Regions from separate parts of the Faunimonas sp. B44 genome, predicted to be linked through region 2. Evidence: riboswitches for the same ligand, from Rfam matches in the RefSeq annotation. Region 2 holds a riboswitch; each other region holds the start of a gene.
What was found. A riboswitch is a leader RNA that binds a small molecule or an ion and turns the genes downstream of it on or off. The one in region 2 is predicted to bind thiamine pyrophosphate.

Region 1: linked by a shared signal. The riboswitch ahead of thiM (hydroxyethylthiazole kinase) and the one ahead of ACUN0C_RS09660 (hydroxyethylthiazole kinase) in region 2 are both predicted to bind thiamine pyrophosphate.
Region 3: linked by a shared signal. The riboswitch ahead of thiB (thiamine ABC transporter substrate binding subunit) and the one ahead of ACUN0C_RS09660 (hydroxyethylthiazole kinase) in region 2 are both predicted to bind thiamine pyrophosphate.

Annotation. Positions count from the first base shown of each region.
Region 1 covers NZ_JBQYEX010000007.1:14,985-24,796, forward strand. Annotated here, with positions in the region: gene ACUN0C_RS13375 (DMT family transporter) at 1-203, opposite strand, end outside; gene ACUN0C_RS13380 (N-acetylglucosamine-6-phosphate deacetylase) at 196-1,308, opposite strand; gene ACUN0C_RS13385 (BadF/BadG/BcrA/BcrD ATPase family protein) at 1,305-2,189, opposite strand; gene ligD (DNA ligase D) at 2,233-4,755, opposite strand; gene ku (non-homologous end joining protein Ku) at 4,759-5,739, opposite strand; gene ACUN0C_RS13400 (DUF72 domain-containing protein) at 5,903-6,841, shown strand; gene thiM (hydroxyethylthiazole kinase) at 6,828-7,616, opposite strand; TPP riboswitch at 7,607-7,704, opposite strand; gene ACUN0C_RS13410 (hypothetical protein) at 7,876-8,421, shown strand; gene ACUN0C_RS13415 (group III truncated hemoglobin) at 8,511-8,963, shown strand; gene lon (endopeptidase La) at 8,985-9,812, opposite strand, start outside.
Region 2 covers NZ_JBQYEX010000004.1:157,913-167,724, reverse strand. Annotated here, with positions in the region: gene ACUN0C_RS09675 (DUF1206 domain-containing protein) at 27-833, shown strand; gene ACUN0C_RS09670 (DMT family transporter) at 938-1,861, shown strand; gene ACUN0C_RS09665 (Lrp/AsnC ligand binding domain-containing protein) at 1,865-2,101, opposite strand; TPP riboswitch at 2,212-2,313, shown strand; gene ACUN0C_RS09660 (hydroxyethylthiazole kinase) at 2,355-3,092, shown strand; gene thiE (thiamine phosphate synthase) at 3,089-3,754, shown strand; gene thiD (bifunctional hydroxymethylpyrimidine kinase/phosphomethylpyrimidine kinase) at 3,751-4,554, shown strand; gene ACUN0C_RS09645 (TRAP transporter substrate-binding protein) at 4,554-5,630, shown strand; gene ACUN0C_RS09640 (fumarylacetoacetate hydrolase family protein) at 5,678-6,526, opposite strand; gene ACUN0C_RS09635 (OmpP1/FadL family transporter) at 6,761-8,116, shown strand; gene ACUN0C_RS09630 (SDR family oxidoreductase) at 8,174-8,953, opposite strand; gene ACUN0C_RS09625 (UDP-2,3-diacylglucosamine diphosphatase) at 9,063-9,812, shown strand, end outside.
Region 3 covers NZ_JBQYEX010000001.1:127,021-136,832, forward strand. Annotated here, with positions in the region: gene ACUN0C_RS00630 (sodium:solute symporter family protein) at 1-1,757, opposite strand, end outside; gene ACUN0C_RS00635 (DUF4212 domain-containing protein) at 1,767-2,015, opposite strand; gene ACUN0C_RS00640 (universal stress protein) at 2,186-3,061, opposite strand; gene ACUN0C_RS00645 (cation:proton antiporter) at 3,058-4,755, opposite strand; gene ACUN0C_RS00650 (potassium channel family protein) at 4,848-5,303, opposite strand; TPP riboswitch at 5,414-5,512, shown strand; gene thiB (thiamine ABC transporter substrate binding subunit) at 5,577-6,605, shown strand; gene ACUN0C_RS00660 (thiamine/thiamine pyrophosphate ABC transporter permease ThiP) at 6,613-8,184, shown strand; gene ACUN0C_RS00665 (thiamine ABC transporter ATP-binding protein) at 8,177-8,869, shown strand; gene ACUN0C_RS00670 (MATE family efflux transporter) at 8,873-9,812, opposite strand, start outside.

The sequences.
Region 1 (9,812 bases), on a different contig from region 2:
AGGCCCTTCGGCCAGGCGGAGCGCATGGCGAGCGCAATGGCGAAAAGGACCGTTCCGGCGAGGACGAACCGCATGACGAGCAGGGTCATCGGTTCCGCATAGGGCATTGTCATGCGGGCGCCGATGAAGCCCGTCGCCCAGAGCACGACGAAGACGCCCGGCGCGACGAGTGCGACCAGGCGGGCAAGGCGGGTGTCAGACATCGGGAAGGGCCGCGCCGGCGAGGAGGACGGTCTCCACCTGGAGGTCGCGATCGAGCCGCACGAGGTCGGCGCGCGCACCCGCCGCGATGCGGCCGAGATCGGGGCGGCCGACATGGTCTGCGGGACGCGTGCTCGCCATCGCGATGGCCGTCTCGAGCGGCAGGCCGGTCGCGACGAGGTTCCGCAAGGCCCGGTCCATCGTCAGCACGCTGCCGGCGAGCGTGGCGCCGTCCTGCATCAGCGCCCGCTCCCCGCGCTTCTCCACCGAATGCGAGCCGAGGCGATAGGTCCCGTCCGGCATGCCGGCCGCCGAGATCGCGTCGGTGACGGCATAGAGCTGCGGCACGCAGCGGGCCGCCGCGCGGATCATGGCGGGCGCGACGTGATGCAGATCGGGGATGATCTCCGCGCTCTGCCCGAAGGCGAGAGCGGCGGCCGCGCATCCGGGGTCCCGGTGGTCGAGCCCCGACATGGCGTTGAAGAGATGCGTGAAGCCCGAAGCGCCGGCGGCGAGCGCCTTCTCCGCCTCTTCCGCGCCGGCAAGGCTGTGCCCGATCTGCACCCGGCAGCCGAGGCCGGCGAGCGCCGCAATGAGCTCGCCTGCGCCCGGAAGTTCCGGCGCGAGCGTGGCCACGACGAGCGGGCACAGCGCCGACCAGGCGCGCGCGAGCACGGGATCCGGCGGTATTGCGAAGGGCGGCTGCGCCCCGAGCTTGTCCGGATTGATGAAGGGGCCTTCGAGATGCGCGCCGAGGACGAGCGCCTCCCCGGTGGCAGGCGCGCGCCGCACCGACTCGATGCCGGCGAGCGCCGCCTCGATGTCGGCGCGCGGCGCCGTGACCGTCGTCGGCGCGAGCGCCGTCGTGCCGTGGCAGGCGTGGAAGCGGGCCATGCGGCGCACCGCATCCTCGCCCTCCATGGCGTCGGCGCCGTCGCCGCCATGAACATGGAGGTCGACGAAGCCCGGGACGACATAGGGCGGCCCCGGGGTCTCGGCCGGGGCGAGGCGCCTTCCCTCGATCGCCGCAATGCGGTCGCCCGCCACGACGATCTCGCCGTCCACCCAGCCGCCCGCGACGCGGATAGAACCCCGGAGGCTCGTCATGCCCGGCGCTCCGGCGGCGCCCGGCCCGTCGCGACGAGGAACGCGCCGTGCATGGCGTCTCCGGCCGGGGGATCGAAGGCTCGCCCGAGAAGCGCCTCCATCCGGCTGCGAAGAAGGTCCGCGACCGATCCGACCGCGAAGACCGGGGTCCCCTCGCCGAGCCCGAGGCAGCGCACGAGCGCGGCGCCATGACCGGCGGCGCGGTCGAGGATCGCTCCGGCCGCCTCGTCGCCGGCCGACGCCGCCTCCGCCACGAGCGGCGTCAGCGAGGCGAGCGGCCCCTGCCCGGCCTGGCTCAGCCAGGCGAGGATCGCCGCATCCTCGCCTCCGAGTTGGGAGGCGATCCTGGCGGCGAGCGCGCTTCCCGCCGACGCGCCGTCTCGCGCCGCGAGCGCATGCTGCACCGCCTCGCGCCCGATCCAGGCGCCCGAGCCGCGGTCGCCGCCGATCCAGCCCCAGCCGTCGCGCTGCACCGACACCCCATCGGCACGCAGCGCATGGGCGACCGCGCCGGTTCCCATCACGACGAGCCCGGCGGGACGCCCCTCGCCGGCGCCGACCAGGGCCGCATAGCCGTCGCTCATGACGATCCGCCCGGCGAAGCGCGGCAGCGCGGCGAAGAGCCGCTCGCGCGAGGCGGCAAGGCCGAGCCCGGCGGCGCCGATGGCGAGCTCGGCGCCCGCTTCGGCGCCGCCTCCGAGCCCCGCAGCCGCAGCCGCCATCCGCCACAGGTCCGAGACGCTCGCCGCGGCGCGGGCAGCGTCGGTCGTCGCATTGCAGGGGCCGCCCTGGGCCGCGGCAAGGACCGTCCCGTCGCGCCGGACGAGGCGCGCGCGCGACCGGGTGCCGCCGCCGTCGACGCAGAGGATGAGCCGCTCCATGGCCGCCTCTCTGGCCGAAACCCGGGGGCCGCGCAAGGCGGCGTCAGCCGGCGCCGACCGCCTTCAGGACGGCCTTCGTCAGCGACTGCTTCTGCCCGAAGTAACCCGGCCAGGGGTCGCCGCGCTCGAGGAGCCGGGCGGGCAGCGTCCTGACGTCGAACGCAGAGCCGCGCTCGATCGTCTCCAGCTCCTCCCAGGTGACGGGAGCCGCGACCGGGGCGCCTTCCCGGGCGCGCGTGGAATAGGGCCCGATCGCGGTCGAGCCGCGCTCGTTGCGAAGGTAATCGACGAAGATCCGGCCCTTGCGCCTCGCCTTCGACATGTTGGCGACGAAGCGGTCCGGCTCCTCGTCGGCCATCGCCTGCGCCACGCCCTTGCAGAAGGCCTTCGTCTCGGTCCAGCCGGCGCGGCGGACGAGCGGGACCACGACGTGGACGCCCTTGCCGCCGGAGAGCATCGGGTAGCTCGTCAAGCCGATCTTCGTGAGGCGGTCGCGCAGGTCGAACGACGCGCGGCGGACGTCCTGGAAATCGAGTCCCTCGTCCGGGTCGAGGTCGAAGACGAGCCGCTCGGGCTTCTCGAGCTGGTCGATCCGCGAGCCCCAGACGTGGAACTCCAGCACGCCCATCTGCACGCCGGCGACGAGGCCCGCGAGGTCGTCGACGTAGAAATACTGCTCCGTCTCGCCCGAATTCTCGGTGATCATGACGTGGCGCATCGCGTCGGGGAAGCCGCCGGTGTCGTGCTTTTGGAAGAAGCACTTGCGGCTGCGCCCCTGCGGGCAGCGGACGAGGCTGAGCGGCCGGCCGCCGACGAAACGCAGCATCTCGGCGGACACGGCCTCGTAATAGTCGAGGAGGTCGGCCTTGGTCAGGCCCTGGTTCGGAAAGAGCACCTTGTGCGGGCTCGTCACCCGGATGCCGGCGCGCGTCGAGTCCTCGCCCTCGTCGCTCGACTTCCCAGGCGCTTGCGCAGGCGTCTCGATCACGACCTCGCGCGGCGGCTTGTCCTCCCTGAGCCCCTGGAACGAGGGATGGCGCAGGATGCCGTCGCTGGTGAACTCGGTATAGGCGATCTCGGCGACGAGCTCGGGCCGCACCCAGCGCGCGCTCCGTCTGATCTCGCGCGGCACCTCGGCGAAGGGCGACCGAGGTTCGGCGCGGTCGGCGAGCTTCTTGCCGAGCGCCTCCAGGTCGTCCGCGTTGAAGCCGGTGCCGACGCGGCCGGCATAGACGAGCCTGCCGTCCTGCCACGTGCCCACGATGAGCGAGCGGAATGCCTGCCGCTTGTCGGACGGCATCCAGCCGCCGATCACGAATTCCTGCCGCCGAGTACACTTGGTCTTCAGCCAGGAGCGCGTGCGCTGGCCGCGATAGGGTGCATCCGCCTTCTTCGAGACGATGCCCTCGTGGCCGGCGGCGCAGAGCTGGCCGAGCACCGCCTGCCCTTCCCCGCGCACATGCTCGCTGTAATGGATCGGCGCCTCCTTCGGGATGCCCTCGAGCAGCGTCCGCAGGCGCTGCTTTCGCTCCACGAGCGGTTTGGCGCAGAGATCCTCCCCGGCCTCGACGAGGAGATCGAAGGCGAAGAAGGCGATCGGCCCGCTTTCCTTCAGCGCCGCCTGCAGCGTGGAGAAATCGGTACGCCCGTCCGGCGCGAATGCGACGATCTCGCCGTCGACGAGGGCGCCGCTCAGGCCGAGCGTCGCGAAGGCGCGCGCCACCGGGCGGAAGCGGTCGGTCCAGTCGAGCCCGTTGCGGGTGTAGCAGCGCACCTCGGCACCGTCGGCCGCGACGAGCGCGCGGTAGCCGTCGTATTTCAGCTCGTGCAGCCAGTCACCCCCGTCCGGCGGCTCGGATACGAGCGTCGCGAGCTCGGGCGGGCGGAACGGCGGCAGCCCGACCGGCTTGCGCTTGCGCGCGCGCCGGACGGGAGGCGCCTTCGCCTCGGGCTGCTCATTCCTGTCGGAGTGCCAGACGGCGGAATCGCCGGTGGCGATCTCGTCCATGCTGCGCCCCGTCGTGACGCTGGTGACGTGCTCGGAGAGGAGCGGATCGGCCTCATCGGCGGTCTCGTCGCGCTCCTTGATGAGGAGCCAGTTCTCGCGCTTCTCGCCCGCGCGCGGCCTGAGGCGGATGAGCGCCCAGCCGCCCTTCAGCCGCTCTCCGTGAAGGTTGAAGTGGAGCTTGCCCTCGGCGAGGCCTTCCCGGGGATCGTGGAGCGGCTCCCAGGTGCCGCGGTCCCACAGCATGACCGTGCCGCCGCCATACTCGCCCTTCGGGATGGTGCCTTCGAAGCCGCCATATTCGAGCGGGTGGTCCTCGGTGCGGACCGCCAGCCGCTTCTCCGACGGGTCGAGGCTCGGGCCTTTGGTGACGGCCCAGCTCTTGAGGACGCCGTCGAGCTCGAGCCGGAAGTCGTAATGGAGCCGGGTCGCGGCGTGCTTCTGCACGACGAAGCTGAAGCCCTCGCCGGCCTTCACCTCGCCCTTCGGCTCGGCGGTGCGCGCGAAGTCGCGCTTGCGGTTGTACTCGATCAGCGCCTCGGACGTCTTCGCGCGCGCCATGCGTCAGGCCGACTTGCGCGCCTTCTCGGTCGCGCCGGCCGCGGCAGACCGGCTGCGCGCGGGGGTCTTCTTCGGCTCGTCCGAGGACTTCGAGGCCGCGCCCTTGGCCGGCGCGCTCTTGGCCGTGCCCTTGGGACGGCTGCCCGCCTTGGCGGCCGGGGCCGCAGCGCCGCCCTTCCCGCCGGAGGCGCCAGCCCCTTCGAGGCTCTGCTTCAGCGCGGCCATCAGGTCGATGACGTTGCCGCCGGTCCGGACCGGCTCGGCATCCGGCACCGCCGCCCGCTTGCCGCCCTTGCTCTTCAGGCGCTCGTCGATGAGGGCGCGCAGCGCCTTGGTGTAGTTGTCCTTGAAGGCCGCGGCGTCGAAAGGCGCCGTCTTCCTGTCGATCAGCTGCCGGGCGACCGCGAGGAGATCCTCGTCCGCCCGTTCGCCGCTGATGCCGGAGAAGAAGCTGTCGGACTTCCGGATCTCCTCCTCGTAGTGGAGCGTCTCGAGCAGGAGCCCGGTGCCGCACGGCTTGAGCGCGGCGAGGTACTCCTTGCCGCGCAGCGCCAGCTGGCCGATCCCGACCTTCTCGGATTCCCGCAAGGCGTCGCGGACGACGCGGAAGGCGTCCTCCGCCAGCTCGTCCTGCGGCACGACGAAATAGGGCTTGTCGAAATAGAGCGGCTCGATCTCGCAGGCGCCGACGAACTGCGTCAGCTCCAGCGTCTTGCGCGTCTCCAGCCTGACGTCGTCGATGTCGTCTTCGGTGAGGAGGACGTACTGCCCCTTCTCGTATTCGAAGCCCTTGAGGATCTCGCCGGTGTCGACGGGACCGATCCCCGGCACCACCTTCTCGTATTTCACCGGCTTGCCGCTCGGCTCGTGGATCTGGCGGAACGCGATCTTCGCGGTCGATTTCGTGGCGGTGTAGAGCTCGACGGGAATGGAGACGAGCGAGAGGCGGATGTGGCCTTTCCAGATCGGCCGGGCGGCGGGCATCGGTTACTCACGTGCAAGGCTGAACGATGATGCTAACGCGCGCCCGCCGCAGCCGTTCCGATGCCGGCTATAGTTCCGCCGTGCGCGGCGATGCGCGAACCGCAGCCCCGGTCGCGCATTTCGGGCATGGCGGCGCTCGCGCCGCGGACAGGGCGAGGCTCGCATGCAGGGGCGCCGCGGCGACATCCGGATCGGCATTTCCGGCTGGACCTACCGGCCCTGGCGCGGCGTGTTCTACCCGCCCGGCCTGCCGCAGAAGCAGGAGCTCGCCTTCGCCGCCCGCACCTTCAACTCGATCGAGATCAACGGCACCTTCTACGGCCTCCAGAAACCCGACTGCTTCGCGCGCTGGGCGGCGGAGACGCCGGACGATTTCGTCTTCTCGCTCAAGGGGCCCCGCTTCATCACGCATGTGAAGCGGCTGCTCGAAGCCGAAGCCCCGCTTGCGAATTTCCTCGCCTCCGGCGTCCTCAGTCTCGGGCACAAGCTCGGGCCGCTGCTCTGGCAGCTGTCGCCGAACTTCGGCTACGACCGGGAGCGGATCGAGAGCTTCCTGCGCCTCCTGCCGCGCGACACGAGCGAGGCGGAGGCCTTCGCGCGGCAGCATCACGATCATCGCGTCGCGGGCCGGACGTGGCTGGAGCCGGCGCCGACCCGGCCGCTCCGGCATGCGCTGGAGATCCGCCATGCCGACTTCGCGAGCGAGGACTTCATAGCCCTCCTCAGGGTGCAGGGCGTCGCGCTCGTCGTCTCCGACGCGGTGACCTGGCCGCGGCTCATGGATGTCACGGCCGACTTCGTCTACTGCCGGCTGCACGGCTCCGAGGTCCTCTATGCGAGCGGCTATGACGGGCCGGCGCTCGACCTCTGGGCGGAGCGGGCGATCGCCTGGGCGGAGGGCGGCGAAGTCCCGACCAACGAACGCGCCAGCGCTTCGCCGCCAACCGGCCTGCCCAGCCGGGACGTCTACGTCTATTTCGACAACGACGCGAAGGTGCGGGCCCCGTTCGACGCCAAGGGCCTGATGGAGCGGGTCGGGGTCGCGCCGCGTGCGGTGCTGCGGGTGGAAACAGGACCCGGCCGGAGCCTCAGTCGATCCTGACGCGAGCGGCGAGCGTCGGCCGGTCGATCGCATAGAGCGCGTCGAGGAGAAGCATCTGCAGCGAGCCGGGCCCCGCCGCCTTCTCGGCTGCCATCTCGCCGGCCACGCCGAGCACGGCGAGCGCGTGCAACGTCGCCGCGAACGGGTCGCGGACTGCAGCCAGGAAGGCGCCGACGAGCGCGGTCGCGGTGCAGCCGAGCCCCGTCACGCGCGCCATCATGGCGTGGCCGTTGTGGACCGCTCGGCGCTCGTGTCCGAAGATCACGTAGTCGCTCCGCCCCGTCACCGCGACGACCGCATGCGTCGCTTCGGTGAGCAGGGCGGCGGCGGGGAGGCTCTCCTCCGCTTCCAGCGTGGCGTCCACGCCCTTCGTCACGCCGGCGAGGCCGGCGAGGACCTGCACTTCCGACGCATTGCCGCGAATCACGTCAGGGTTGAGCGCGCTCAGCCCCGCGGCAGTGGTGTCGCGGTAGGCCGTCGCCCCCACGCCGGCCGGATCGAGGACCCAGGGCTTGCCGGCGGCGGTCGCCTTTCGGGCGGCGAGCCGCATCGCGGCGGTCCAGGGCGGCGACAGCGTGCCGATATTGACGACGACCGCTCCCGTGGCGGCGACGAGATCCTCGATCTCCTCGCAGGCATGCGCCATGATCGGCGAAGCGCCGAGCGCCAGCAGGGCGTTGGCCGTGTTGTTCATGACCACGAAGTTGGTGATATTCAGGACCAGCGGTCGCTGCGACCGCACCTGACGAACGGAATCCCAGATGGCGTCGATCATCGCGGCAGTCCTTACGCTGGTATGGCCCAGATCAAGTTCACGGGTGTCATCTCAGCCCGCCCGCCGGCGAGCACCCCGCGCCGGGGAGAAGGCTATCTGCAGCGGATACCATGTCAACCTCTACGTGTGTCGGGGTTGGTCGGCCTGCGCAATGGTCGCAGGCGCCGCGTTTCTCGCCGCGAGCGCAGAGGCTCAGCCCTCGGGAAGCCCGCCAGCAGACGTCGCGAACCCGCCCGGACTGCCTGCGATCGGGAAGTGGATGATCGATCCGCAGGGCACGCCCGCCCACTGGCTGGGGGAGATCTACGACGGGAAGGCGCTGCGGGAACCCATCAACGTCGTCATCGTCGACCGCGCGGCGAAATCGGCGGACGACGCCAAGACGCGCCTGATCGGCGCCGCGGCTCTCGCCGGCTATCCGCTTCGCGAGGGTCACTCGGCAGGCTACCGCGCCTGGATCGGGGACGCCTATCACGGCCAGATCCCGACGGAGCGGGACCATGCCTTCTCCAACGAGCCCTTCATCGTCGACAACAATCACGGCCGCATCTTCGGTCCGTTCCCGGCCGGCGGGGCGTTCGTCTTCACCGCCGCCTTCAGCCGCGAGAACGTCGATCCGATCGCCTGGCCCGCCCACCGCTTCGCCTCCTTCGTGCGGGCAAGGGACGATTTCGCGGCCAGGCTCGCCGCCACGGACTTCTATCGCGGCGGCGATCCGGTCCCGCTGGAGAACGCGATCCTCGACGATCCGGCGGTGATGACCGGCGATCACGACGGAATGGCCGCACTCCTCGATTCGGAATGAACGGCAGGCCAGCCGGTCCAACGGTCGCATTGCCGTACGCTGCGGGATCATCGTAGAAAGAAGCATAGCCCCTGCATCTTTCGATCGCCATGACCACGATCCCGATTGCCCCCGCGCCGACTTCGCCCGAGCCGAGACACGAGGCCCTCGACGAGGACCTGATCGCGCGCGTGGTCCACACCTTCTACGGCCGGGTGCGGGCGGACGAACGGCTCGGCCCCATCTTCGCCGCCGGGATCGGCGACCGCTGGGACGATCACCTGCCGAAGATGTGCGCCTTCTGGTCCTCCGTCATGATGCAGACCGGCCGCTACAAGGGCCGCCCGGTGCCCGCCCATGCCAGGCTCGAGGGCGTCACGCCGCGCGATTTCGCGCTCTGGCTCGGCCTCTTCAAGCGCACCGTGGACGAGCTCTGCCCGCCGGCCGTCGCGGACAGCTTCATGGAGAAGGCGGTGCGGATCGCGCAGAGCCTGCAGCTCGCAATGTTCTTCGATCCGGCCGACATCGCGCCGGCCCGTCCGGTCGCCGGCGGAGGCCGGTAGGGCGGCGCGCCGCTCGAACCGTCAGGCGACCTTCTTCGCGCCGCCGGAGGATGCGGCCTCGCCCGTTCCGTCGCTGAGCGCCGCGGCCACGGCGTCGTCGACGCGCTCCAGCCAGACGAATTCCAGCTTCGCCCGGGCCTGTTCAGGTATCTCCTCGTAGTCGCGCCGGTTGCGGGCGGGCAGCATGACCCGTGTCAGCCCCGCGCGTGCCGCCGCGACCACCTTCTCCTTGATGCCGCCGACGGGAAGCACGAGGCCGCGCAGGCTGATCTCCCCGGTCATCGCCGTGTCGCTCCGCACCGTGCGCCCGGAGAGGAGCGAGGCCAGCGCCGTGAACATGGCGACGCCCGCGCTCGGCCCGTCCTTGGGCGTCGCCCCGGCCGGCACGTGGATGTGGATGTCGCTGTCGGCGAAGAGCTTCGGGTCGACCCCGAACGATTCGGCGCGGCTCTTCACCAGGCTGAGCGCGGCCTGGGCGCTCTCCCGCATCACCTCGCCGAGCTGGCCGGTGAGGATCAGCCGCCCGCTGCCGGGTATCCGCGTCGCCTCGATGAACAGGATGTCGCCGCCGACCGGCGTCCAGGCGAGGCCGGTGGCGACGCCGGGAACGCTCGTCCGCATCGCCACCTCGTTTTCGAAGCGGAGCGGCCCGAGCACGGCCGCCAGGTCGTCCGCGCCGATGCGGACGGCGGCAGCGCTCCCCTCCGCGATGCGGACGGCGGCATGGCGGAGCGCCTTGCCGATCTCGCGCTCGAGATTCCGGACCCCGGCCTCGCGCGTATAGTGCTGGACGATCGCCCTCAGCGCCTCCTCGTCGATCTCCGCCTGCGCGGCCGCGAGCCCGTTCGC
Region 2 (9,812 bases):
CCTTCGGCTCGGTCGTTCTCCGGGGCATGCCGCAGACCGACGCCGCCATCAGCACCGGGATCGAGCGCCTCGCCCGGGCAGGCTATGCCGCGCGCGGAACCGTTTACCTGATCATCGGCTTCTTCACGATCCTCGCGGCGCTCGGCGGCTCCGAGGCCAAGGACAGCGAAGACGCGCTCGCCGCGGTCCTCGGCGCTCCCTTCGGTACGATCCTGGTCTGGGCGATGGTGATCGGCCTCTTCGGCCATGCCGGATGGCGGGTGATACAGGCCGTCAAGGACCCCGACCATCACGGCAAGGGGGCCAAGGGGATTGCCGTTCGCGCCGGACTGCTCGGGAGCGGGGTCGTGAATTTCGCGCTGGCGATGTTCGCCCTCGGCCTGGTCTCCCGCTGGGGCAGCTCCGGCGGCGACAATGGCGACCCGACCGGCGGCTGGATCGCGGCGGTGTTCGACGCGGGCCTCGGCTGGCTGGTCGTCTGGGCCGTCGCGGCCATTCTGCTCGCGGTCGCCGGCGCCCATTTCTGGAAGGCGGCGACGGCCGGCTTCGAGAAACACATGCGCTGTCCGCCCGACATCGGGCGCTGGGTCCGACCGCTGTCGCAGGCGGGCCTCTTCGCGCGCGGCGCGGTGTTCCTGATCCTCGCCATCCTGATCGTCACCGGCGGATTCGCCTACAGCCCCGAGAACCAGCCGGGCCTGAAGGATGCGCTCGCTGCCGTGCAGGGCCTCGCCTTCGGCTGGGCGATCCTGCTCGCGATGGGGATCGGCTTCCTCGCCTTCGCGGTCTACAGCTTCGCCGAGGCTCGCTATCGCCGGATCGATCCCGGCTGACCCCCGGTCCGGGCTGGAGCCCTGCGAATCGCGCATGGCGGAGCCGCGCATCGGCGACCGGTCCGCATGCGCGGCCGGCCCGACTCCATGCTAGGCACCGGACGATGAGCCCCGCCTACGGAATCGTCCTCAAGATCGCCTCGACCCTGCTCTTCACCCTGATGCTCGTCTGCATCAAGGCGACGGCGGGGCGCGTGCCGGAAGGCGAGGTCGTGTTCTTCCGCTCGGCCTTCGCGCTCATCCCGATCGTGGCGATGCTCGTCTGGCGGGGCGAGTTCCTGGTTGCGCTGAGGACCGACAAACCGATGGTCCATGCGGGCCGCGGCCTCGTCGGCGTCGCCAGCATGGGGCTGTGGTTCGCCGCGATCCAGCGCCTGCCGCTGCCGGAGGCGTTGGCCATCAACTATGCCGCGCCGCTCTTCATCGTCGTGCTCGGGGCGCTCGTGCTGCACGAGACGGTGCGTGCCTATCGCTGGAGCGCCGTCATCGTCGGCTTCGCCGGCATTCTGGTCATCCTGTGGCCACAGCTCGGGCTCCTCGGCGCCGGCGCCGTCGCCGATACCGCGCTCCTCGGCGCCGTGCTGGCGCTCGTCTCCACGGTGCTGTCGGCAATCACCGGCATCTTCGTGCGCAGCCTCACCCACACCGAGCGGACCGGCACGATCGTCTTCTATTTCACCGTGACTTCGAGCGTCGCCGGGCTGGCGACCCTGCCGTTCGGCTGGGTCGTGCCGGACCCCACCGACGCGGCGCTCCTCATCGCCTCGGGCCTCTTCGGCGGCATCGGCCAGATCCTCATGACCTCGGCCTACCGGCACGCCGACGCCTCCACGATCGCGCCCTTCGAATACGTCTCGATGATCTGGGGGCTGGCGCTCGGCTATCTCGTCTTCTCGGAGCTGCCGGGCCCTTCGCTCTTCATCGGCGGGCCGATCGTCATCGCGTCCGGCATCTTCATCATCCTGCGCGAGCGGCAGCTCCGGATCAGCCGGGAGCGGCAGCGCAAGGCGCAGCTGCCGCAAGGCTGAGGGTCAGAACGCCTTGAAGGTGATGATGGTTTTGGTGTCCTGGATGCCGGAGATCGGGTGCACCTTCTCGTTCACGAAATGGCCGATGTCCTCGCCGGGATTGACGTAGAACTTGGCGAGAAGGTCGTAGTCGCCGGCCGTCGAATAGATCTCCGAGGCGATCTCCGCGTCCGCGAGCTCGGTCGCGACCTGGTAGGATTTGCCGAGCTGGCATTTGATCATGACGAAGAAGGGGGTCATGCGGGCCTCCGGATTCGGCCGGAGTGAAGCGGATCGGGGCGTCCGCCGCAAGCGCCGCTCGCCGCAGGAACGGGTTGCGCGGCGCCCGCCTGCCGATTATGTCCTGGGAAGCTTGGCTCAGGGGGTGCCGCTGCGGCGGCTGAGAGGCGACACGCCAACCCCTCGAACCTGATCCGGTTAACACCGGCGGAGGGATGGGCACGATGGACGACAGACACCCTCATTTTGCCGTCGCAGGACTTCGGGGCCTCTGATGCTCGCCCCTGCGCCGTCGCCCGCGCCGGTTTTCGGCGCCGTCCGGGCGCGCCGTCCGCGCGTCCACTGCCTCACCAACTCCGTCGCGCAGGCCTTCACCGCGAACGTGCTGCTCGCGATCGGCGCCGTGCCATCCATGTCGACCGATCCGGCCGAGATTGGCCCCTTCGTGGCGAGCAGCGACGCGCTCCTCGTCAATCTCGGCATGCTGACCGGATCGTCGCGCCAGGCGATCGAGCGCGCCGTCGCCGCGGCCGAGGCATCAAGCAGGCGCTGGGTGCTGGACCCGGTCTTCGCCGACCGCTCGCCGGAGCGCGCCGCATTCGCGCGCGTGCTGCTGGCGCGCGGCCCGTCAGCCCTCCGCCTCAACGAAGGCGAGGCCGCGGCGATCGGGGAGGCGGCGCTCGCGGAGGCCGAGGCGCGCGGCACCGTCGTGGCGGTGTCCGGCGCCGTCGACCTCCTGCGCGGCGCAGGCCGGCGCGCGACGGTGGAGACCGGGCACCCCCTCATGGCGGAGGTGACGGCGATGGGCTGCGCCCTCGGCGCGGTCGCCGCGGCCTGCCTCGCCGTCGAAGCGGATGCCTTCGCCGCCATCGCCGCTGCGCTCGACGGCTTCGGCGAAGCGGGCGCGCGCGCCGGCGCGGAGGCTGCCGGCCCGGGCAGCTTCGTGCCGCTCTTCCTCGACGAACTGCACGGCCTCGGCAGGCCGGCCGACCACCAAGGACATCCAGGATGAACCCAGTCGACCTGACGCTCTACGGCATTCTCGACCCCGCCCGCAGCCGCGGACGCCCGCTGCCGGACCTCGCCCGCGCGGCGGTCTCCGGCGGCGCGACCCTCCTGCAGTACCGCGACAAGACCGGCTCGACGCGGCAGATGGTCGACGCGGTGCGTGCCATCCGCGCTGCCGTCGCGGGGAGCGGCGTGCCGCTCCTCGTGAACGACCGCGTCGACGTCGCGCTGGCCGCGGGCGCCGAGGGCGTGCATGTCGGGCAGGACGACATGGCGGCCGGCGATGCGCGCCGGCTGCTTGGGCCGCAGGCGCTGATCGGGCTGAGCGTCAAGACGGAGGCGGAGGCGACCGGCTCCCCGCTCGACGAGATCGACTATGTCTGCGTCGGCGGCGTGTTCGAGACGCAGTCGAAGGACAATCCGGGCGCGGTCGGCGTGGCCGGATGGCGGGCGCTCGCGGCCATCCTGCGCCGCCGGCGGCCGGGCCTGCCGGTCGGCGCCATCGCGGGCATCGACGAGACGAATGCGGCGGCGATCGTCGCAGCCGGCGCCGAGGGCGTCGCGGTCATCTCAGCGCTCTTCATGGCGGACGAGGTGGAGGCGGCGGCCGCACGGCTCCGGCGCATCGTGGAGGACGCGCGCGGCGCGTCGGGGGCAGCCGCATGACGGCGATCGCGGTCACCATTGCAGGCTCGGATTCCGGCGGCGGCGCCGGCATCCAGGCCGACCTGAAGACCTTCTCCGCGCTCGGCGTCTACGGCGCGAGCGTGATCGCGGCGCTCACCGCCCAGAACACGCGGACGGTGACGGGCGTCCACGACGTGCCGCCGGCTTTCGTGCGCGCGCAGATGGACGCCGTCTACGGCGACCTCGCCGTCGGCGCGACGAAGATCGGCATGCTCTCCAACCCGGCGGTGATCGAAGCCGTCGCCGGCGGCCTCGACGCATGGGACACGGGCCCGGTCGTACTCGACCCGGTGATGGTCACGACGAGCGGCGCGAAGCTCATCGCCGACGAGGCCGTCGAGGTCCTGGCGCACACGCTCTTCACGCGCGCGCTCCTCGTCACGCCGAACCTGCACGAGGCGGCCCGGCTGCTGGACGAGCCGGTGGCGGACGGCAAGGCGGCGATGGAGCGGCAGGCCGACGCGCTGCTGGCGCAGGGCGCCCGCGGCGTCCTCCTCAAGGGCGGCCACGGCGAGGGGCCGACGGCGGCCGACCTCCTGGTCACGCCGGAGCTTCGCCGCTGGTTCGAGGCGCCGCGGCTCGACACGCCGAACACGCACGGGACCGGCTGCACGCTCTCTTCCGCGATCGCCGCCGGACTCGCCCGCGGCCTCGACCTCGAAGGCTCCGTGGCAGCCGCCAAAGCCTATCTCCACGCCGCGATCGCGGCCTCCGACACGCTCACGATCGGGTCCGGCCACGGTCCCGTCCACCATTTCCACGCCATCTGGAGCCGCTGATGACTTCCATCACACGACGCACGCTGATTGCCGGCGGGAGCGCCGCCGGCGCCGCCGCGCTCGCCGCACCGGCGCTTGCGCAGGCGCGCATCGAATGGCGCATGGTGACGTCCTGGCCGAAGAACCTGCCGGGCCCCGGCATGACGGCGGAGCGCCTCGCGCGCCGCATCGGCGAGATGAGCGACGGCCGGCTGACGGTCAGGGTCCATGCCGCCGGCGAGATCGTGTCGGGCCTCGAGGTGCTCGACGCCGTGCGCGGCGGGGCCGCCGATGCCGGCCACACCGCCTCCTTCTACTGGCAGGGCAAGCACCCGGCGACGGTGTTCTTCACCACCATGCCCTTCGGGCTGACGCCGACCGAGCACATGGCCTGGATCGAGCATGGCGGCGGCCAGGCGCTCTGGGACGAGCTCTATGCCGGCTTCGAGGTGAAGCCGTTCATGGCCGGCAATCCCGGCTTCAACATGGGCGGCTGGTTCGTGCGCCCGATCAGGACCCTCGACGACGTCCGCGGGCTGCGGCTTCGCGTCGCCGGCACGGGCGGGGAGGTCTACCGCCGGCTCGGCGCGACGCCGGTGACGACGCCGGTGGCCGAGATCCTGCCGGCGCTCCAGTCGGGCATGATCGACGGCGCGGAATTCCTCGGGCCGCAGAGCGACCTGGCGAGCGGCTTCTACAGGATCGCGCGCTACTACCACCATCCGGGCTTCAACAAGCCGAACGGGACCGGCGAGCTGATCGTCTCGCTGGCGGCGTGGAACGCCCTGCCGGCGGCGCTGAAGGCGGTGGTCGAGAACGCCGCGCGCGCCGAGAACGCCTACTCGCTCGCCGAGGCCGAGCTGATGAACGCGCGCGCGCTCGCCGCCCTCAAGGAGAAGGACATCGAGCTCGTCCGCTTCCCCGGCGACGTCATGGCTGCGGCCCGTTCGGCCGCCGGCGACATCGTGCGCGAAATCGCGGCGCGGGACGATCTTAGCGGCCGCATCGCACAATCCTATGCCGATGCCCGGACCGTGCTCGCGCCCTGGAGCGAGGTGTCGGTCCAGAGCTTCCTCGACGCGCGCCAGCCGGATTGAGGCGCGCTTGTCCGCCGGTTCGCCCGGCGGACGATCTCGCGCGGGGATCAGCCCTGGAAGGCGACGACCTTCTGGCGCTGCTCGCCGAGGCGATCCATGCCGAGGCGCATCTCGTCGCCCGCCTTCAGGAACTTCTGCGGCTTCATCCCGAGGCCGACGCCCGGCGGCGTGCCGGTGATGACGAGGTCGCCGGGCTCCAGGTCCATCTTCTCGGAGCAATAGGCGATCAGTTCCGAGACCGGGAAGATCATCGTCTTCGTGTTGCCGGTCTGCATGCGCTCGCCGTTCACGTCGAGCCACATGGCGAGGTCCTGCGGGTCGGAAATCTCGTCGGCCGTGACGAGCCACGGGCCGATCGGGCCGAAGGTCGGCGCGCTCTTGCCCTTGATCCACTGCCCGGTGCCCTCGATCTGGAAGGCGCGCTCGGAGACGTCGTTGGCGAGCACGTAGCCGAACACGGCCGAGAGCGCGTCTGCCTGGTCGACGTAGTGGCAGTGGCGGCCGATCACGAAGCCGAGCTCGACCTCCCAGTCGCCCTTCACCGAGCCGCGCGGCAGGATGACGTCGTCGTTCGGTCCGCTGAGCGAACTCGGCGCCTTGGAGAAGATGACCGGCTCGGCCGGGATCGGCTGGCCTGCTTCCTTGGCGTGGTCGACATAGTTGAGGCCGATCGCGATGAAATGGCCGGTCCGCGCGATCGGCGCGCCGAGGCGCGGATTGCCGTCGACGACCGGCAGGCCGTCGAGGTCGAGCGCGGTGAGCCGGTCGCGCAGCTCGATCGTCATCACTTCGGGCGTGAAATCGGCAACAATCCCGGAGAGGTCCCGGATGCGCCCATGCGCATCGATCGCCCCGGGCTTCTCCCGGCCCTTCTCGCCATACCGCACCAGCTTCATTGAGGTTCTCCCATCTGAATGTCGGCGGCGACGGTTGCAGGAGCGCGTTCGCCGCGTGCCGCGCCCGCAGACGCAGGATTTCGTTGCGCGATTGCCACACGGACGGCGCGGAATGATGTCATCCCGGCCGCCGTGTCAACTCGCAATTGCTCGCCGCTTGCGGCTGCTGGCTAACTGCAAGTTGCGATTCGCGCATGTTCAGCGACGCGTCATCGCGAGTGGGGGAAACGGTCCATGCCAAGTTCGAAGCGGATTGCCTTGCTGTTCGGCTCTGCCGCCGTCCTCGCACTGGCGGTGTCGGACGCCAATGCCGGCGCCTTCGCGCTTCGCGAGCAGAGCGCCTACGGCCAGGGCATGAGCTTCGCCGGCATGGCCGCGGGCGGCAGCCTCTCCTCGATCTTCTGGAACCCCGCGACGCTTTCGCAGGTCATGGGCTTCGAGGCGGAAGTGGTCGGCTCCGGCGTCTTCCCGAAGGTCGAGATCACCCCGTCCGCCACGACGGTCGGAACGCTGAACGCGCTGAGCGGCGGGCTCGCGGCCACCGGCGCAACCGGCGACATGGGGCAGGACGCCTTCGTGCCCGCAACCTACAGCGCCTACCGGCTGACCGACAGCCTCATCGCCGGCATCGCCGTCAACGGCCCGTTCGGCCTGGTGACGAACCCCGCGACGCAATGGGCCGGCCAGTCCTATTCGCGCACCTCCAAGGTGTTCTCGCTCAACGTGAACCCGATGATCGCCTATGAGATCAACCAAATGGTCTCGATCGGCGCGGGCCTGCAGTTCCAGTATTTCGACACCACGCTGAAGACCGCGACCGGCATCCTGCCGAACGACCCGACCGCGAACCTTTCCGGCGACGACTTCGGCTTCGGCTTCAATCTCGGCGTGCAGTTCCGCCCGTTCGACGGCACGGAGATCGGCATCGGCTTCCGCTCGTCGATCACGCAGTCGCTGGAAGGGACGCTCGCGATACCGGGCGCGGCGCCGCTGCCCATCACGGCCGATCTGGAACTGCCGGAGATGGTGTCCGTCGGCATCCGGCAGCGGGTCACCCAGGCCTTCACGGTTGCCGCTACGGCCGAATGGACCAACTGGAGCCGCGTCGACAGCATCGCCGTGCGCAGCCCGCTCCTTGGCGGCGCCCTGGTCGATCTCAATGCGGCGCAGGCCGGCAGCCAGGGGCTCGAGTTCGAGTACAGCGACGGCTGGTTCTTCGCGATCGGCGGCGAGTATGCCTTGAACGAGGCGACGACGCTTCGCGCCGGCATCGGCTACGAGCTGTCGCCGATCAACGATCGGGTCCGGTCCACGCGCCTGCCGGACAACGACCGCCTGTGGCTGTCGGCCGGCCTATCGCATCGCTTCGACGACCGGTTCTCCTTCGATCTCGGCTACAGCTTCATCAAGGCGGCCGACACTGATCTCAACATCACGACGGCGGCCAACCCGCACTTCAACGGGCTGCCCTTCACGGGCACCGCCGATTCCACCGTCCACGTGATCGCGGCAGCCCTGAAGGTGAAGCTCGGCGGCGCCCGTCCGCCCGCCGCGGACGTCTACGACGAGCCGCTTGTCCGGAAGTACTGACCAGGGCGCGGGCGGCGACGGGAAGAGGCCGCCCCGCCGGGCGGCCCGGCCGGCTTCTCAGAAGGCGGTCGGCTTCAACCCGCCGTCGAGCAGGAAATTCTGCCCGGTGATGTAGCCGGCGTGGTCGGAGCAGAGGAAGGCGCAGAGCTTTCCGAACTCCTCCGGCGTGCCGAACCGGCCGGCCGGCACCGCCTTGCGCTGGCGCTCGGCTTCCGCCTCCTCGCTGATGCCGGCCTGCTCCGCCGCCCAGCGCATGCCGCTGCGCAGCCGGTCGGTATCCATCTTGCCCGGCAGCATGTTGTTGATCGTGACGTTGGAGGCCGCAACCTGGCGGCAGATGCCGGCGAGGAAGGCGGTGAGCCCGGCCCGAGCGCCGGAAGAAAGGTCGAGCCCCGCAATCGGCATCAGCACCGAGGACGAGGTGATGTTCACGATCCGCCCGAACCGGCGCTCCACCATGCCGTCGAGGACCGCCTGAACGAGCTCGATCGGCGTGACCATGTTCTGGATCACGCCTTCGATCATGGCCTGGCGGTCGAGCTGGCGGAAATCCTTGCGCGGCGGCCCGGCATTGTTGTTGACCAGGATGTCCGGGTCCGGGCAGGCGGCGAGGAGGGCCGCCTGGCCCTCGCGGGTCGAGACGTCGGCGCCGACGGCGGTGACGGTGCCGCCGGTGGCGCGCCGGATCTCCTCGGCCGTCCGCTCGGCCGAGTCCTGCGTCCGCCCGTTGACCACCACCGACACGCCCTCGGCAGCGAGCGCCTCCGCGCAGCCGCGGCCGAGGCCCCGGCTCGATGCGCAGACGATCGCCTTGCGCCCCTTCAGTCCCAGTTCCATTCAAGTCTCCCTGTGCTGACCGGGCCGTTACGGCGGCCGCTCCGGCGCCGTCACAAAAGTGAGATCGGAATCGTGTCTTTGCCGGTCAGGCACATAACCGATGACCGACATGCTCGATCAACCTCCCTCGCGTCATCTGCGTACGATTTTCCTGTCCGATGTCCACCTCGGGACGCGCGGCTGCCAGGCGGGGCTCCTGCTCGACTTCCTGCGCGTGCACGACGCCGAGACGATCTATCTGGTCGGCGACGTCGTCGACGCGTGGCGCCTTCGCCGGGTCTGGCATTGGCCGCAACTGCACAACGACGTGGTCCAGAAGCTGCTCCGCAAGGGCCGCAAGGGCAGCCGGATCATCTACATCCCCGGCAATCACGACGAGTTCCTGCGCGACTATGTCGGCACGCATTTCGGCGGCATCGAGGTCCGTCGCAACGCCATCCACGAGGCTGCCGACGGGCGGCGGCTCCTCGTCGTCCACGGCGACGATTTCGACATGGTCGTCCGCCACGCCAAATGGCTCGCGCTGCTCGGCGACTGGGCCTACAGCCTCGCGCTCGGCGTGAACACCTATCTCAACGTCGTCCGCCGCGGCCTCGGCTTCTCCTATTGGTCGCTGTCGGCCTGGGCGAAGCTGAAGGTCAAGAACGCCGTGAACTTCATCAGCGCGTTCGAGGAGGCGCTGGCGCGCGAGGCGCACCGGTTCGAGGTCGACGGCGTCGTCTGCGGCCATATCCATCACGCCGCCATGCACGACCGGTTCGGGATCGCCTATCTGAACTGCGGCGACTGGGTGGAAAGCTGCACCGCGGTCGTCGAGCACCATGACGGCCGCTTCGAGATCATCCGCTGGACGCAGGCC
Region 3 (9,812 bases), on a different contig from region 2:
ATCAGCGAGACCACGATCATCGTGAGGACGCCGAGCGGCAGGCCGATGATGGCGGCGGAGATGTTCTGGATGCCGCCGGTGACGCCCGGGATCGGCCAGAGCGCCATGCCGCCGTACTTCGTCATCACGAGGTAGAAGAGCGTCGATCCGAAGCCCACGAGCATGCCCGCGATCGCGCCGGCCGTCGTGGTGCGCTTCCACCAGATGCCGAGGACGAGCGCCGGGAAGTTGCCCGCCGCAGCCAGCGAGAACGCCCACGCCACCATCGACAGGATGTCGGCCGGCTTCGTCGATGCCACCCAGGCGGCAATCACGGCCACGACCGCCAGCAGGACGCGGGCGACGATCAGCCGCCGCCGGGTCGGCGCCTCGGGATCGACCATCTTGTAGTAGACGTCGTGGCTGAGCGCGTTGGCGATGGCCAGAAGCAGCCCGTCGGCCGTCGACAGCGCCGCGGCGAGGCCGCCCGCCGCCACGAGACCCGCGATCACATACGGCAGGCCGGCGATCTCCGGGGTGGAGATGACGATCACGTCGTTGTTGATCTTGAGGTCGGCGAGGCCGAGGATGTTGTCCGCGCTGCCGACCGACAGGCAGGCCGCACGGATCGCCTCGAGCGTGGTCGCGTCGACGCCGCAGACCTGCACCAGGCCGAGATTGCCGTAGGTGTAGATCCACGCCGGCAGCGCGTCCATCGAGGCGCCGATGACGTTCTGGTAGACTTCCAGCTTGGCGAAGGCCGCATAGGCCGGGGCCGTGAAGTAGAGCAGGAAGATGAAGAGCAGCGACCAGCCGACCGACTTCCGCGCTTCACGCACCGAGGGGGTGGTGAAGTAGCGCATCAGGACGTGCGGCAGCGAGGCCGTGCCGACCATCAGGCAGAGGATCAGCGCGAAGTAGTTGAACGGATCCATGTTCGTGAAGGGCGCGATGTGCGGCTTCACGGACTGGGCGAGCCCGTTCTGGACCATCTGCTGCTCGAGCGCGGTGATCTCCTGCAGCGCCTGGCCGTAGGTGAGCTGCGGGATCGGCAGGCCGTACTTCTGCGCCGAGAGCAGCACCACCGGGATGAGGTAGGCCACGATCAGCACGATGTACTGCGCCACCTGCGTCCAGGTCACCGCCCGCATGCCGCCGAGCATCGAGCACAGCAGGATGCCGAGCAGGCCGACATAGACGGCGACCTCGAAGCTGATGCCGAGGAAGCGCGAGGCGATGATGCCGGTGCCGTAGATCTGCGCCACCACGTAGGTGAAGGAGCAGAACAGGAGCACGATGATGCCGATGAAGCGCGCCACGTTGCCGCCGTAGCGCGCCGCCAGGAAGTCGGGGACCGTGTAGGCGCCGAACTTGCGCAGGTAGGGCGCGACGAGCACGGCGACGAGCACGTAGCCGCCGGTCCAGCCGAGCACGTAGGCGAGGCCGTCATAGCCGAGGGCGTAGAGCGTGCCGGCCATGCCGATGAAGGAGGCCGCGGACATCCAGTCCGCACCGGTCGCCATGCCGTTGTAGATCGCCGGCACCTTGCGCCCGGCGACGTAGTACTCGGACACCTGCATCGTGCGGGAGAGCACGCCGATGCCGGCATAGACCGCGAGCGTGAAGAAGACGAACAGGTAGCCGATGATGCGGTTCGGCACCCCGACCTGCTCGAGGATCGCGAGCAGGACTACGAAGCCGAAGAACCCGCCGGTGTAGACGGCGTAGATCTTGCCGAGATTGCTGGTGAAATCACCGCCGCTTGTGCGTGCAGACATCGTGCCCCCCTATTCCTCGGCCACGCCGAATTCGCGGTCGATGGAGTCCTGCCGCCGCGCGAACCAGAAGATCAGGATCACGAAGACGATGAGGGAGCCCTGCGCGGCCATGTAGAAGCCGAGCGGGAACCCGAGGATCACGATCTCGTTCAGCGACCGTACGAAGAAGTGAATTACAAAGCTGAAGAAGAACCAGATCACCAGCGTGGTGATCATCAGGCTCTTCGTCTTGGCCCAATAGGCGCCATCATGAGACATCGTTCGATGCCCTCCCCAATGCCGCCGAAAGAGCGGCGTTGCCTCCACCAGACTCGGGCTTGTGCCCCTTCTCGCGAATCGCGCAGGGCGCAATTCGAGCGCCGCGATCCTAGCACCGCGGAAGATGTGGCTGGATTCGACTTTGGGCGGAGGGCCGGCCCCGGCGCCTGCTACGTCGTGGCGGGCGTGTCGGGCGTGTCGGTCGCGATGCGGGGCAGCACCAGGAGGTCGGTCGTGCCGTGCCGGATCAGCTCGGAGCTGACGCTGCCGAGCAGGCCGCGGACCAGGCCCCGGCGCGCATGGGTGGCGACGGCGACGAGGTCGCAGCCCTCCTCCGAGGCGACCTTCTGCAGCGCCTCCGCCGGCTCGCCTTCCAGCACGCGGGGCAGCGCGCCGGCGGCGGCGTCGGTCCGCCGGAGCGCAGCCTGGAGACGGGATCGCGCAGTCGCGGCCGCCTCTCTCCGGTGGGCGTCGATCTCCTGCCGGTCGACGCCGGCATAGACCATCATTCCGGCCGCGATCGTGGTGAAGGCGTGCAGCGCGGTGAGCCGGCGCGGTGCGATCGCCGCGACGGCGGCGAAGAGAGGGGCGAGGTCGGCCGGCTCGAAGCTTTCCACGCCGAGGAGGGCGTGGCGGTACGGCTCGCTCGCCGGCTGCCGGGCGATCAGGACCGGCACCTCGCTGAACCGCACGAACCGCTCCACCGTCGTGTCGCGAAAGGTGTCTCGCCAGAAGTTCCTGCGGTGGTCGCCGGCGACGACGAGGTCGGCGCCGGCCGCCTTGGCCGCGGAATCGATCGCCCAGTAGACGTCGCCCGTCACGACCCGCCTGGCGACGGCCGTGCCGTCTCCGATCCTGGCGCATTCCGCCGCGAGGTGGCGCTCGGCCTCGGCCTTCCTGTTGTGGAGGATGTCGGTCGGCAGGTCGTCGTCGATCGCGTGCACGAGGAGAAGGTCGGCGCCGGTCGTCTCGGCCAGCACGCGCGCGCGGGCCACGGCGAGTTCGCCGCGCTGCGAGAAATCCGTGGCCACCACGATCGTCTTCATGACGCGAGAACCTCCGGTTTCTTCGCTGCGGGCGGAATTGCGGCTTCGTCGATGTCGAGGATCTGCTTGGCGGCTGAGGCGGCCGCGTCGTCGAAGGGATGCAGCACGAGGTCCACGCCGCCTTCGTCGAGCCGGCTCGCCTCGGCATCGTCGCGAGCGGTGATCGCCACGCGGCCGGAGAAGCGGTGGCTCCGGATCGCGCTGAGCAGGCCGCTGCGGGCATCCGTCTCCGTCAGGAGGATCGTGCCGTAGGGGATCGCCAGCACGATCCATCGCGCCTTCGACAGCGGGAGGTCGTTCCAGAACTCCGGCTCCGTGACGTCGCCGTAGCGGACCTGGTACCCGTGCGCCGACCAGGCCCGCACGGCCTGCGGGTCGAGATCGACCGCGAGCACCCTGAGCCCGGCGTCGGTCAGGCGCTTCAGGAGCTGCCCGCCGAACCGGCCGAGCCCGAACAGGATGACGTCGATCTCGGGCTGCTCGGGCTCGTCGGCGGCGCCGTGCCGCGTGCGCCGGAAGTCGAACGGCCGCAGCAGCGGTTCGGCGAGTTCGTAGAGCTGGTGCGAATAGGTGATCATGTAGACGGAGATCGCGATCGTCACCAGGCCGACCAGGGTGACGAGGCCGACGGCGGACGGCTCGACATGGCCGAGGCTGAGACCCATCGCCATGAAGATGAGCGAGAACTCGGAAATCTGCGCGACCGTCAGACCGGCCAGGAACCCGGTGCGGAGCCGGTACCCCATCGCCGACATGATCACCATGACGATCAGCGGGTTCCCGATCAGCACGAACAGCGAGAAGACGATCGCCCGCCCGAGATCCTGCCCGAGGCCGGAGAGGTCGAAGGACGCGCCGATCGAGACGAAGAAGAAGAGGAGCAGGAATTCCCGGAGCCCGGCGAGCCGGGCGGAGATCATGTCGCGATAGGGCGTCGAGCCGAGCGACACGCCCGCAATGAGCCCGCCGATCTCCTTGCCGAGCCCGACCGTGTCGCCGAGCGCGGCCGCGGCGGCCGCCCAGCCGATCGCGAAGATGACGAGCAGTTCCGGCGTGCGTGCGAGCCGGCCCATCAAACCGTCCGCCGCGTAGCGCACGAACAGGATCAGGACGACGATCGCGGCGACGAGCGCGGCGAGGACCTGCCAGAGCGAGCCGGCGCCGCCATGTTCGCCCTCGCCGATCCCGAGAGTGGAGAGGACCACCATCGTGATCACGACTACGATGTCCTGCACGATCAGGAAGCCGAGCGCGATGCGGCCGTGCAGCGTCTCGAGCTCGCGCTTGTCGCTGAGCAGCTTCACGATGATGATCGTGGAGGAGAAGGTGAGCGCGACCGCGACGTAGAGGCTGGTGACGGCGTCGAGGCCGAGCGCGAGCCCGATGCCGAACCCGATCACCGAGGTGAAGAGGACCTGCCCGAGCCCGGTCGCGAGCGACACCGGGCCGAGCGTCCTGACCAGGCGGAAGTCGAGCTTCAGGCCGACCAGGAAGAGCAGGAGCGCCACGCCGAGCTCGGCGAGGAAGCGGATCTGGCCTGCGGTCTCGGCGCTGTTGTCGAAGAGCGCGGCCGCCAGCAGCCCGACGGCGATGAAGCTGACGATCACCGGCTGGCGGAGCGCCGCCCCGAGCATCCCGATGGCTGCGGCGCCGAGCAGCAGCCACGCCATTTCGTGAAAGATTACGTCGGCCATCCACGATCCGTCTGACCGCCGTCGAATGGCAGCCCGCGGCGCGATGGTCAAACGGGATCGAGAGCTGCCGCCGCCGCTCCCGGCGGAGGGTTCTACTCGCGCCGGTCTGTGTGGCTCCGCGCCCGGGTGTGGAGCGGCCACAGGCGCTCCATGGCGAGATAGGTGAAGGAGGTCGACCAGCCGATGAGGAACAGGCCGTTCAGCGCCTCGATGCCCGAGATGAGGCGGAGCGCGCCGGCCGGGTAGATGTCGCCGAAGCCGAGGGTCGAATAGGACGTCACCGAGAAATAGAGGTAGTCGGCGAAATGGAGCTCCAGGTTGCCGTGGAGCGATCCGAGGCCGACGCGGTCGAGCAGGAGGTAGCCGGCGGCGTAGGCCCAGACCTCGATGGTATGCGCCGCGAAGCAGCCGAGCACCACGACGAGGATGCGCAGGCGGAGCGGGAGCCTCATTTGGGGAAGCGCCACGGATATGAGCCGCAGCACCTCGTAATGGATCACGATCGTCGCGACCACGAGCGCGCCCCCGATCAGGAGTGACACCGCCACGATCTGCTCCCCCCGCTCCACCTCCCCATTGCCTACGACGGCGGCGCGTCGGCGACAATCGCCCGGCCGGACGAGCGCTTGCGCCTTCGCCCCGCCCGCACTAGCGTGCGCGCCGTCTCGCGGGGTGCCCGTCCGGGCTGAGAGGCATGAGCCAACCCGTCGAACCTGATCCGGGTCATGCCGGCGGAGGGATGAGATGCCGAGAGCCGACGGCTCCCGCCCCGCACCCTGCCGCGCCCGACCCGGGACCACGCGCAGGCGAGGAGCAGCGTCATGAAGGTTTTCCGGGGAATCGGCTGGCTGCGGCTGGCCAGCGCGGCGATGGCCGCACTCGCGCTCGGCGCAGGCCAGGCTGCGGCGCAGGCGAAGCCGCGCCTGACCGTCTACACCTACACCTCGTTCGCCGGGAAATACGGGCCGGGCGCCACGATCAAGGAGCGCTTCGAGGCGGAGTGCGGCTGCACGCTGGACTGGGTGGCGAGCGACGACGCCGGCACGCTCCTGTCCCGGCTGAAGCTCGAAGGGTCCGGCACCCGCGCAGACGTCGTGCTCGGGCTCGACCAGAACCTCGTCGCGGAAGCGCGCGCGACCGGCCTCTTCGCGCCCCACGAGGTCGACCTCGCCGCGCTCGACCTGCCGGTTCCGTGGAGCGACGACACCTTCGTGCCGTTCGACTGGGGCTGGCACGCCTTCGTCTACGATTCCACCAGGCTCGCCGCCCCGCCCGCGAGCTTCCGCGACCTCGTGGAGGCCGAGGACGGCCCGACGCTCGTCGTCCAGGACCCGCGCACTTCCGCGCCGGGGCTCGGCCTGCTCCTGTGGGTCCGCTCGCTCTACGGCGAGGAGGCCGCCGGCGTCTGGCGGAAGCTCGCGCCGCGGATCGTCACCGTGACCAAGGGCTGGTCGGAGGCCTACGGCCTGTTCCTGAAGGGGGAGGCTGACATGGTGCTGAGCTATTCGACCTCGCCCGCCTACCACATCGGCGCGGAGAACGAGACGAAGTACCGGGCGGCGATCTTCCCCGAAGGGCACTACATGCAGGTCGAGGTCGCCGCCGCGACCGCCGCGTCGAAGAACCCGGATCTCGCCCGCGGCTTCCTCCGCTTCATGCTCTCCAACCCGTTCCAGTCGGCGATCCCCGAGGGCAACTGGATGTATCCGGCGGTCGAGCCGGAGGGCGGGCTGCCGGCCTCCTTCGCCGACCTCCCCGCGCCGGAGAAATCCCTGCTGATGACGCCGGAAGAGGTCCGCGAGCATCGCCGCCCCTTCGTCGACGAATGGCTCGACGCGATGAGCCGCTAGGCGCGCCATGGGCCGGCTGCCGGGCGTCGTCGTCCTCGTCCTCGTCTTCGGGATCGTCGCGGCGGCGCTCGGCGGGCTCGCCGCGGCCGCGGGCCCGGAGAGCGCGGACCTGCCCTGGCGCTATGTCGGCCGCGTCCTCGCCTTCAGCGTCGGCCAGGCGGCGCTCTCGACAGTGCTGTCGCTGCTTCTCGGCGCGGCGCTCGCGCTGGCGCTCGCGCGCCGGGCCCGCTTCCCGGGCCGCGACCTCTTCGTGGCGGCGCTCAACCTCGCCACCGTGCTGCCGGCGATCGTCGCCGTCTTCGGCATCGTGGCGGTGCTCGGCCGCTCCGGCTGGGCAGGCACGGCCGCGCGCTTCCTCGGCTTCGAGTACGGGTCGTGGCTCTACGGCTTGCCCGGCATCCTCGTCGCGCACGTCTTCTTCAACGCCCCGCTCGCGGCCCGCATCTTCCTCGGCAGCCTCTCGGCGGTGCCCGCCGAGCACTGGCGACTCGCCGCCCAGCTCGGCATGCCGGCCGGGGCCGTGTTCAGGATCGTCGACCGGCCGGTCCTCTTCCGGGAGGCGCCGGCGCTCGGGCTCCTGATCTTCCTGCTCTGCTTCACGAGCTTCGCCATCGTCCTGGCGCTCGGCGGCGGCCCGCGCGCCTCCACGCTGGAGGTGGCGATCTACGAGGCGGTGCGCTTCGAGGCCGATCTCGGGCGCGCCGGGCTGCTCGCCGCGATCCAGATCGCGATCTGCCTCGCCATCGCGGTGCCGGTGCTCGCGGCGGCGCGCCGGCCGCCGGAAATGCCGGGCGCGGCGCTCCCCGCCGAGCGGCCGGATACCGGCATCCCGGCGCTCAAGGCCCTGGACGGGCTCGTGCTCGCGCTCGGGGCGGCGCTCGTCCTGCCGCCGCTCGCCGCGATCCTCGTCTCGGGAGTCGCAGGTCTCTCGAGCCTCGCGCCGGGGGAGACGGCGCTCGCGCTCGTCACCAGCGTCGCGATCGCCGTGCCGGCCGGGCTGCTCGCGACGCTCTTCGCCGTCGCGCTCGCCGATCTTGCCCGCAGGCTGCGCGGCGGTGCGCGCGGCGACCGGGCCGCCGACGCGATCGGCCTCGTCGGCCTCGCCGCGCTCGCCATCCCGCCGGTCGCCCTCTCGGCCGGGCTGTTCGTGGCGCTCCGGCCGGTCGTGAACCCGTTCGCCTTCGCGCTGCCGCTCATCGTCCTCGTGAACGCCCTGATGGCGCTGCCCTTCGCGCTCCGCCAGGTCGAGCCGCCGCTCGCGCTCTCGGCCGAGCGCTACGGCCGCCTCGCCGACAGCCTCGGCATCGCCGGCGCCGCGCGCATCAGGATCGTCGACTGGCCGCTGCTGCGCCGGCCGTTCCTCGTCGCGCTCGGCATATCGAGCGCGCTCTCGCTCGGCGATCTCGGCGTCGCCGCCTTCTTCGGCTCGGGCAATCTCCTGACGCTGCCGCTCCTCCTCCACCAGCTGATGGGCGCCTACCGCATGGAGGCGGCGGCCTCCGTGTCGCTCCTCCTTGCCTCGCTCGTGCTCGCGATCTTTCTTGCCGCGCAACGCTGGTCCGGGGACGCGCTTGCTTGAAATCGCTGATCTGAGGCTCGACTATCCGGAGTTCAGCGCCCGCTACGACCTCCTGGTCCCGGCCGGCGCGCTCTGCGCGCTGATCGGCCCCTCGGGCGGCGGCAAGACCACGCTCCTCCACGCCGTCGCCGGCTTCGGCGAGCGGCCGACCGGCACGCTGCGCTTCGGCGGGCGCTACCTGATCGGGCTTGCCCCGGCCGAGCGCCCGCTCTCCATCCTCTTCCAGGATCACAACCTCTTCCCGCACCTCACGGCGGAGGAGAATGTCGGCCTCGGCATCAGGCCCGACCTGCGGCTGAAGGCGGAGGACCGCGCCCGCATCGCCGGGGCGCTCGAGCGGGTCGGCCTCGCCGGCATGCAGCGGAGGCGCCCCGGCGAGCTCTCCGGCGGCCAGCGCCAGCGCGTGGCGCTCGCCCGCGCGCTCGTCCGCGACCGACCCCTGATGCTCCTCGACGAGCCCTTCGCCGCGCTCGATCCCGCCCTTCGCGCCGACATGATCGCGCTCGTGGACGCGGTCCGCCGCGAGCGCGGCCTGACGGTGGTGATGTCGATCCACACGCCGGAGGACGTCGTCCCGATCGCCGAGCTGATGGCCTTCGTCGCCGACGGGCGGGTGGTCGCCGCCGACCGGCCGGACCGGCTCCTCGACGCGGCCGTCCATCCCGAGCTCGAGCCCTACCGCTGAGCCTCACGCCCGGGCTTCGCGCCGCGCCTCCGCCGCGGACGCGCCGACAAGCCCCAGCCGCTCGCGCGCGATCCACCGCCCGGTCATCAGGATCGCGACCAGGATCAAGGCGCTCGCGAGCCCGATCCAGATGCCGACGCCCTCGAGCCCGAAGCGGAAGCCGAGCAGCGCCCCGAACGGCAGGCCGACGCCCCAATAGCCGAACAGCGCGAAGAGCATCGGCACGCGCGTGTCGTGCAGGCCGCGCAGCATGCCCGAGCCGACCGCCTGCGCCCCGTCGGCGACCTGGAACAGCGCGGCATAGGCGAGGAACGTCGCCGCCAGCGCGACGACCTCCGCATTGCCCGGGTCGCCGATGTCGAGGAAGGCCGAGATCAGCAGCTCCGGCGCGCCGACCATGACGATCGCCGTCATGGTCATGAAGCCGACGCCGAGCGCGTAGGCGGTCCAGCCGGAGCGCGCGATCGCCTGCCGGTCGCCGGCGCCGAACGCCCGGCCGACCCGCACCGTCGCCGCCTGCCCGAAGCCCATCGGCACCATGAAGGCGAGCGAGGCGAGCTGGATCGCGATCGAATGCGCGGCGAGGCTCGCCGGCCCGATCAGGCCCATCAGGAACACCGCCGCGTTGAAGATCGAGACCTCGAACAGGATGGTCGCCCCGATCGGCAGGCCGAGCCGCCAGAAGGCGCGGAAGCGCGGCCAGTCCGGCCGCCAGAAGCGGCCGAAGACGTGGTAGCGCCGGAACCGGCGGTCGACCGAGACGATGAGCGCGAGCCCGAGGAACATCAGCGTGCTGCAGAGCGTCGTGGCGAGCCCCGCGCCGACCAGCTCCAGCCGCGGGAAGCCGAGCGCCCCGAACATCAGCACCCAGTCGGCGAGCGCGTTGACGACGATGGTGACCGCGCCGACGAGGAGCGCCCAGACCGGCCGCTCCAGCGCCGCC